3 regions of the Pantoea cypripedii genome follow, and region 1 is predicted to be linked to each of the others. Evidence: predicted binding sites of a transcription regulator. Region 1 holds the regulator's gene; each other region holds the start of a gene.
The links. Region 1 encodes PurR, which represses purine synthesis genes. Its sites were predicted from a motif close to CANGCAAACGTTTGCNTG; they were not measured.
Positions count from the first base shown of each region.

Region 1 (3,131 bases):
GAGAAGGGAGATTTGGTGTTCTTCCGCATTAACCATCGCGGTACCGCTGACCATGTGGGTGTTTACCTGGGCAACGGCAAATTTATTCAGTCACCGCGTACCGGTAAAGATATTCAGATTAGCGCATTAGGTGAAGATTACTGGCAGAAGCATTATGTCGGTGCACGCCGCATGATGACGCCGAAAACCATTCGCTAAACATCACCGCGCAATAAAAAGCCGGACACTGAAATTTCAGGTCCGGCTTTTTTTATTAATGAAGGATCGCGGTGAAGCTGAACACGATGATCATTAACAACGCGCCAACGGTAGTACCCAGCGCCAGTTTCAGGTCTGTACTCATCACAACTCCTTAGTCACATTAATTGAAGGGTTAATGTAATTTTCGCACAGCGCCCGGCAAAAATCTCGTGTTATCCGCGCCAGCTTGCTAGAATCGCCGCCTTTCGTTGCGCAACAGATTTTGCGCACGCTGTGTTTGTGGCCTGTTAAAGTGATTTTAACTGCGAGTTAACGCCTTTTTCTTCGCCATTTGCCCCGAAAATTGGGGCGCAAAACCATTAGCAGACGCAAACGTTTAACAATATACTTATCAGTAAGTTGCGATAAGCCCGGGAGTACCATTTTCATGGCAACAATTAAAGATGTGGCGAAACGCGCCGGTGTCTCCACCACCACGGTTTCGCATGTCATCAACAAAACGCGTTTTGTCGCGGAAGAAACGCGTAACGCCGTATGGGAAGCGATCAAAGAGCTGCACTACTCGCCCAGCGCCGTGGCGCGTAGCCTGAAAGTCAACCACACCAAAACGCTGGGATTGCTCGCCACCTCCAGCGAAGCCCCCTATTTCGCGGAAATCATTGAAGCGGTGGAAAACCACTGTTTCGACCGTGGCTATACGCTGATTCTCGGCAATGCGCATAACGATCTGCAAAAGCAGCGTGCTTATCTCTCGATGATGGCGCAAAAGCGCGTCGACGGTTTATTGGTGATGTGTTCCGAATATCCCGACGACCTGCTCACCATGCTGGAAGAGAACCGCAATATCCCGATGGTGGTGATGGACTGGGGCGAGTCTCGCGGTGATTTCACCGATACCGTGCAGGATAACGCCTTCCAGGGTGGCTATCTCGCCGGACGTTACCTGATCGAACGTGGACATCGCGACATTGGTGCCATCCCTGGCCAGATGGAGCGCAACACTGGCGGTGGTCGTCATGCTGGTTTTATGCAGGCGTTGCATGAAGCCGGTATTACCGTGCGCCCGGAGTGGATTGTGCAGGGCGACTTCGAACCGGAATCCGGTTATCAGGCGATGCAGCAGATCCTCAACCAGAAACAACGTCCGACGGCGGTGTTTTGTGGTGGCGATATCATGGCGATGGGCGCGATTTGTGCCGCCGATGAAATGGGGCTGCGCGTGCCACAGGATATCTCGGTGATTGGCTATGACAACGTGCGCAACGCCCGGTATTTCACCCCGGCTCTGACAACCGTTCATCAGCCAAAAGCACAGCTGGGAGAAAAAGCGCTGGAAATGCTGCTCGATCGCATCACCAGTAAGCGCGAAGAGCCGCAGACCATCGAAGTGCAGCCCACATTGATTGAACGCCGCTCCGTCGCCGACGGCCCGTTCCGCGACTATCGTCGCTAAGCCACCGTTTCGCTCAACCACTCATGGTTGAGCGTCTCTGCATCGCCCAGATAGTCCAGCAACCAGCTTAATGCCGGTGAGGCGCGTTGTTCCGACCAGCTGACGCAGCAGGGACTCTCCGGGAAAGGTGCAGGCAACGTCAGTTCGGTTAACACGCCGCTATCCAGCAGTGGCCGGGCTAAATGGCCCGGCACCATCCCTACGCACAACCCTGCCCGCAGACAATCCATCCCGGTTTCCCACTCCGGTACCACCAGACGCCGCTGGTTATCCAGCGTCCAGGTCATACGCCGCGGCAGCGCCCGCGATGTATCCTCCAGCACCAGTGAAGGCCACGCCCGTAAGGTTTCTTCATCCAGCTGGGCACTTTTTGTCAGGGGATGCTCGGGACTGACCACGCAACGCCAGTTCAGCGCGCCCATATCCTGGAAGGCAAAACGCCCACCGACCGGAATGGCCTGGGTGGCCCCAATCGCCACATCGACCCGACCATCAGCCAGCGCATCCCAGACCCCGTTGAACACTTCATAGCTGATAATCAGCTCCATATCCGGGAAATGGCGGTAGAAATCCTTTACCAGTTGCCGGGTACGCTGCGGTTTAACGATACAGTCAACCGCGATGCTCAACTGCCCACGCCAGCCGTTAGCCAGTTGCTGGCACTGGCGTCGGGTTGCCAGCATTTTTTTGATAACACTCCGCCCTTCACGCACGAAATGCTCACCCGCGGCCGTCAGCACCACTTCCCGGTGCTGCCTTTCAAACAAAGGCACGGCCAGCCAGGTTTCCAGCTGACGTACCGTATAGCTGATGGCAGAAGGCACGCGATGCAACTCCTGCGCCGCAGCGCTAAAACTGCCGCTGCGCGCCACCGCATCCACCACTTCAAGCGCGTATTCAGACCACATCATTTTGCCTGCAAAATTTTTGATAGCACCTCGCAAATATTAGCGTTTCACAAAGCCTGCCGCACCCTTTTACACTCCCCGGCGTTCAATTTGTCTAATGAGAATCACCATGTTGTCATCAAAAGGATTTTTGCCTTACCTTGCTTTGCTAAGCATGCTGGGCTTTCTTGCTACGGATATGTACCTGCCGGCCTTCGGTGCCATGCAGCAGGATTTTGCTACTGCCCCTGGTACCATCAGTGCCAGCCTGAGCCTGTTCCTCGGTGGCTTCGCCTGTGCGCAAGTCTTCTGGGGTCCGTTGTCTGACCGCTTTGGTCGCAAACCCATTCTGCTGGCCGGATTAGTGATCTTCGCGCTGGGCTGTCTCGGCATGCTGTGGGTAACCGATGTACGACTGATGCTGGCGCTGCGTTTTGTCCAGGCGCTTGGGGTGTGCGCGGCGGCGGTCAGTTGGCAGGCGCTGGTGGTTGATCGCTATCCGCAGGCGCAGGCGAACAAAGTTTTCGCCACCATTATGCCGCTGGTGGCATTGTCACCGGCGCTGGCCCCGTTGCTGGGAGCCTGGCTGA
Region 1 is NZ_MLJI01000001.1:1,884,448-1,887,578, reverse strand. It holds gene HA50_RS08805 (C40 family peptidase) at 1-198, shown strand, start outside; gene cydH (cytochrome bd-I oxidase subunit CydH) at 254-343, opposite strand; gene purR (HTH-type transcriptional repressor PurR) at 629-1,654, shown strand; gene punR (DNA-binding transcriptional activator PunR) at 1,651-2,562, opposite strand; gene punC (purine nucleoside transporter PunC) at 2,672-3,131, shown strand, end outside.

Region 2 (3,131 bases), 1.6 Mb from region 1:
GGATCATACAGCAGGTCGAACCCTGGCGTGCCAGCTGCACGAAGGCTTCGGATGAGTTAACGATATGGCAGGGCACGCTGCCCGGCGACAGATCGAAATTCTGCTGCAAAAAAGCCTGATGCATATCATCCAGATGGTCAAAGGCGATAGCCGGTGCTTTCAGCAACGCGGAGCGGGTCACGCCATTGGGAAAGTAGCGGTCAGCAAATTCAGGTGAGGCCACGAACAGATAATCAAGCGCGCCCAACTGATCAACCAGGCAGCTCGGCAACGGCTGCGGCTGAATACTCACTGCGCCTACCACTTCGCCGCGACGTAAACGCTCCTGGGTGCGGGTTTCATCCTCAACCTGGATATTCAGGCGCACTGGCGAATCCGCCAGCACATCCTTCAGCGCGGGCAGCAACCAGGTTGCCAGACTGTCGGCGTTCACCGCCAGCGATAACAGCAGCGGCGTAGTGCCACCATTTTCATCACCCAGCCATTCTTCTTCCAGCAGCTCCACCTGATGTAATAACGCCAGCAGCTTCTGCCCCTGCTCAGTCGGACGCGGCGGCACGGTTCGTACCAGCAGCGGCTGGCCGAATAAATTCTCCAGCTGTTTAATACGCTGCGATACCGCCGATTGCGTAATGCAAAGTTTCTGCGCGGCGCGCTCAAAGCCGCGCTCACGAATCACAGCATCCAGCGCCTGAAGCGTTCGATAATCCGGGCGTTTCATTATTGTTCTCTCTCGTTCAGGGTGGAGGTTACTATGCCACAAAAACACAAAAGATGGTTTTTGTGGACTGAGTTACAAAGCTTTTAACGACCGCGCTTTTTTATGCCGCCTTGTTTTATACTACGCGCACCTCGTTGTCGCACAGGTTTTAAACATACCATGACCCAGGATGAACTGAAAAAAGCGGTAGGTTGGGCAGCACTGCAATATGTGCAGCCGGGCACCATTGTTGGCGTTGGCACCGGTTCAACCGCCGCCCACTTTATTGATGCTTTAGGCTCGATTAAGCATCAAATCGAGGGTGCGGTTTCCAGCTCGGAGGCCTCCACGCAGAAGCTGAAATCCCTTGGCATTCACGTATTTGATCTGAATGAAGTGGACTCGCTGTCGGTTTACGTTGATGGCGCTGATGAGATCAATCCACAGATGCAAATGATCAAAGGCGGCGGTGCCGCGCTGACGCGTGAGAAAATTGTCTCGGCGGTGGCCGAGAAATTTATCTGCATTGCGGATGCGTCGAAAGAAGTGGATGTGCTGGGCCACTTCCCGCTGCCGGTCGAAGTGATTCCTATGGCGCGTTCTTATGTGGCGCGTGAACTGGTGAAGCTCGGCGGCTTGCCGGAATACCGCCAGAACGTGCTGACTGATAACGGCAACATTATTCTCGACGTGCATAATCTTCGCATTCTCGACCCGATCGCGCTGGAAAAAGCCATCAACGCGCTGCCTGGCGTGGTGACCGTCGGGTTATTTGCGGCGCGTGGTGCGGATATCGCCCTGATCGGCACTGCCGATGGCGTAAAAACCATCAAAAAATGATCTGTCCGGCGCTCTCATCGCGCCGCTTATTTCCGTACGCAAAACATCTTTTCTTCGTATGCTGAAATTCGGTGACTTATGTCACAAAACAGTCATCAACAGCAGGTTCATTCTTCGCTCCGGGCGCATATCCCGATTTTGTACGGAATTGTGCTGCCCCAGCACTGACGCGTGCTGGGGCGGAGGCAATCGATTGTCTTGCTGCAATCGAATTTTTTGATATTTTGACAGAAGGCTGGCTTATGGCAGCCCTCGTTGAATTCTGAATAGGGTCGGGAAATGGCAGAGTTATCACTGGAAAAAGACAAGATTAAGTTCCTGCTGGTGGAAGGTGTCCATCAGAGCGCGCTGGATAATCTGCGTGCGGCAGGTTACACCAACATCGAATTCCACAAAGGTGCACTGGATGCGGAGACGCTGAAGTCCTCCATCCGCGATGCGCACTTCATTGGTATCCGTTCCCGTACCCAACTGACCGAAGAGATTTTTGCTGCGGCTGAGAAACTGGTCGCGGTAGGCTGCTTCTGTATCGGCACCAATCAGGTCAACCTGAATGCGGCGGCGAAACGTGGCGTGCCGGTGTTCAACGCTCCGTTCTCCAACACCCGTTCGGTGGCGGAGCTGGTGATTGGCGAAATGCTGCTGATGCTGCGTGGCATCCCGGAAGCGAACGCCAAAGCACATCGCGGTATCTGGAATAAAATTGCGTCGGGTTCTTACGAAGCGCGTGGCAAAAAGCTGGGCATCATTGGCTATGGCCACATCGGCATGCAGCTGGGCGTGCTGGCTGAGAGCCTCGGCATGCACGTGTTCTTCTACGATATCGAGAGCAAGCTGCCGCTGGGCAATGCGACCCAGGTGCGCCATCTGTCTGACCTGCTCAACATGAGCGATGTGGTCAGCCTGCATGTGCCAGAAACCCCGTCCACACAGAATATGATTAGCGCTGCTGAGCTGGCAATGATGAAGCCGGGTGCGCTGCTGATTAACGCCGCACGTGGTACGGTGATTGATATTCCGGCATTGTGCGAAGCCTTGTCGAACAAACACCTGGCGGGCGCGGCAATTGACGTGTTCCCGACTGAACCAGCGACCAACAGCGATCCGTTCAACTCACCGCTGTGTGAATTTGATAACGTGATTCTGACGCCGCATATCGGTGGTTCGACTCAGGAAGCGCAGGAAAACATCGGCCTGGAAGTGTCTGGCAAGCTGGCGAAGTATTCGGACAACGGTTCTACGCTGTCTGCGGTGAATTTCCCGGAAGTCTCACTGCCGATGCATGCTGCCAGCGCCAGTCGTCTGCTGCACATCCACGAAAACCGTCCGGGCGTGCTGACCGCTATCAACCAGATTTTTGCTGAGCAGGGCATCAACATTGCCGCCCAGTATCTGCAAACGTCTCCACTGATGGGTTATGTGGTTATCGATATCGACGCAGAGCAGGATGTAGCGGACAAAGCGCTGCAACTGATGAAGGCGATTCCGGGCACCATCCGCGCACGTCTGCTGTACTGATTTAACATCGCGCCGCGGCATGTATTTGTAGCGGCGCGATTTATCGCGCAAATCACCACTGCCACAGCTTTGA
Region 2 is NZ_MLJI01000001.1:3,479,095-3,482,225, reverse strand. It holds gene HA50_RS16065 (LysR family transcriptional regulator ArgP) at 1-721, opposite strand, end outside; gene rpiA (ribose-5-phosphate isomerase RpiA) at 881-1,540, shown strand; gene serA (phosphoglycerate dehydrogenase) at 1,820-3,058, shown strand; gene HA50_RS16050 (5-formyltetrahydrofolate cyclo-ligase) at 3,111-3,131, opposite strand, start outside.
Region 2: a site for PurR is predicted at 1,723-1,740, ahead of serA (phosphoglycerate dehydrogenase). Genes of this name have one in related genera too.

Region 3 (3,131 bases), 1.2 Mb from region 1:
TGCAGCAGGCGGCGCGCGTGTCGGATTACACCGCGTTTATGCACAACGGCCAACTGGTGGAGTTTGATGAAACCGACCGCATCTTCACCGCACCGAAAACGCGGCGCACCGAAGATTACATTACGGGACGGTTTGGGTAAGGCAAAACCTAAAACCTAAAACCTAAAACCTTGCGCGATAAATCGCGCCGCTACGGTATGTGCAATCCTTTGTAGCGGCGCGATTTATCGCGCGAAGTGGGTCTCAGGAATGGAATCAATCGTGGGCATAACCCTGCGGTGGCAACGGTTGGCCATCCAGCCAGGCGGCACCTTCACGCATCTGCAAACGTCCATCGACAAACCAGCTAATCACCAGCGGATAAATCGCATGTTCCTGATGCTGTACGCGGGCGGTGATTTCATCTTCCGTATCGTCCGCAAACACCGGTACGCGTGCCTGCAAAATAACCGGCCCGCCATCCAGCTCGTCAGTGACGAAATGCACTGAGGTGCCGTGTTCCTCGTCGCCATTCTCCAGCGCCTGACGATGGGTGTGCAGGCCAGGATACTTGGGCAGCAGGGAGGGATGGATGTTGACCAGACGATCGTGATAATGCGCCACAAACGCCTGGCTGAGAATGCGCATATAACCGGCCAGCACCACCAGATCCGGGGCGTAAGCATCAATCTCCTGCATCAGCTGGCGATCGAAGGCGTCACGGTCGGCAAACTCACTGGCGGCCAGCGTATGGGTCGCGACACCCGCTTCCTGCGCGCGCGTTAAACCCATTGCCGAGGCTTTATTACTGAAAACGGCAGCCACGCTGCCGTTAATCCGCCCGCTTGCGCAGGCGTCGAGGATGGACTGAAGATTGCTCCCGTTACCGGAAATCAGTACAACCAGTTTCTTCATGGGTTGATAACCACACGCTCTTCGGCATCAGAAGCTTTGATCACACCGATTTTCCACGCCTGCTCGCCTGCGTCGGTCATCAGCTGAATCGCTTTGTCGGCTTCTGCCGCGCTCAGCGCAATCACCATACCCACGCCGCAGTTAAAGGTGCGGTACATTTCATGACGGCTGACGTTACCGGCCTGTTGCAGCCAGCTGAACACCGCCGGCCACTGCCAGCTGCTCTCTTCCAGCACCGCCTGGGTGTTGTCCGGCAATACGCGCGGAATGTTTTCCCAGAAGCCGCCACCGGTGAGGTGCGCAATCGCGTGCACATCAACCTGTTCGATCAGGCTGAGGATATTTTTCACGTAGATGCGGGTCGGAGCCAGCAGATGATCGGCCAGCGATTTACCTTCCAGCTGTTTGCTTTCCGGATCGGTCTGGCTCACCTGGAGGATTTTACGCACCAGCGAATAACCGTTGGAGTGCGGACCGCTGGAGCCCAGCGCAATCAGCACATCACCATCCTGCACTTTCGAGCCGTCGATGATTTCTGATTTTTCCACCACGCCAACGCAGAAACCTGCCACGTCGTAATCTTCGCCGTGGTACATGCCTGGCATTTCAGCGGTTTCACCGCCAACCAGCGCACAACCCGATTGCAGACAACCTTCGGCGATCCCGGTGATCACCGATGAAGCGGTATCCACATCCAGCTTGCCGGTCGCATAGTAGTCGAGGAAGAACAGCGGCTCAGCGCCTTGAACCACCAGGTCATTCACGCACATCGCCACCAGATCGATACCGATGCTGTCATGGCGTTTCAGATCCATCGCCAGACGCAGCTTGGTGCCGACGCCGTCGGTGCCGGAAACCAGCACTGGCTCGCGGTATTTCTGCGGCAGCGCACAAAGCGCGCCAAAGCCACCCAGTCCACCCATCACTTCCGGGCGGCGGGTCTTTTTCACTACGCCTTTGATACGGTCAACCAGAGCGTTACCAGCGTCAATATCTACACCGGCGTCTTTGTAGCTGAGAGAGGTCTTGTCGGTCACTGCGGAATCCCCACGCGAGTTGCGGTTGGTGGTTAAAATAAAGCGGCGTAATTCTACCAGCGCAGGCAAACGTTTGCGAGTCCCATCTCACGCTGCCTTTGCACAGTACCGCTTTTTCGCTAATCCTTAATCCCGGAGGGAGCAGGGCGTTGTATTGACCAATGACATATGGCGTCGCGGAAAAAAGGCGGTATAATCCGGCGATTTTTTTTTCGCTCAACACAATTCCGGGAGAACACTCATGAAGATCGTGGAAGTCAAACACCCGCTGGTCAAACATAAACTGGGCCTGATGCGTGAGCATGATGTCAGCACCAAGCGATTCCGCGAACTGGCCTCGGAAGTAGGCAGCCTGTTGACTTATGAAGCCACTGCCGACCTGGCAACCGAGCGCGTTACCATCGAAGGCTGGAATGGCCCGGTAGAAATCGAACAAATCAAAGGCAAAAAAATTACAGTGGTGCCGATTCTGCGTGCTGGCCTGGGCATGATGGAAGGGGTGCTGGAGCACGTACCGAGCGCACGTATCAGCGTAGTGGGTGTTTATCGTGATGAAGAAACCCTTGAGCCGGTACCTTACTTCCAGAAACTGGTTTCCAACATCGAAGAACGCATGGCGCTGGTGGTTGACCCGATGCTGGCAACCGGTGGATCAATGATCGCCACCATCGACCTGCTGAAAAAAGCCGGTTGTAACAGCATCAAGGTACTGGTGCTGGTGGCGGCACCGGAAGGGATTGCCGCACTGGAAAAAGCGCACCCGGATGTGGAGCTGTACACCGCGTCTATTGATAAAGGCCTGAACGAGAAGGGCTACATTATTCCTGGTCTCGGCGATGCCGGTGACAAGATTTTCGGAACCAAATAAATAAAGCAGCCGGCCAGAGAGTCGGCTTTTTTTTGGCAAAAAAGCACCACACAACTCAAGGGGATAACTGAATGACTCGTCGCGCCATCGGCGTTAACGAACGACCGCCGCTACTCAAAACCATTCCACTCAGCCTGCAACATCTGTTTGCCATGTTTGGTGCAACGGTGCTGGTGCCGATTCTGTTCCACATCAACCCGGCCACGGTGTTGCTGTTTAACGGTGTCGGTACGCTGCTGTACCTGTTTATCTGTAAAGGTAAAATTCCGGCCTATCTCGGCTCCAGCTTTGCTTTTATTTCGCCGGTGTTGCTGCTGCTGCCGCTGGGCTAT
Region 3 is NZ_MLJI01000001.1:3,129,666-3,132,796, reverse strand. It holds gene pstB (phosphate ABC transporter ATP-binding protein PstB) at 1-140, shown strand, start outside; gene purN (phosphoribosylglycinamide formyltransferase) at 256-894, opposite strand; gene purM (phosphoribosylformylglycinamidine cyclo-ligase) at 891-1,931, opposite strand; gene upp (uracil phosphoribosyltransferase) at 2,173-2,799, shown strand; gene uraA (uracil permease) at 2,871-3,131, shown strand, end outside.
Region 3: a site for PurR is predicted at 1,994-2,011, ahead of purM (phosphoribosylformylglycinamidine cyclo-ligase). Genes of this name have one in related genera too.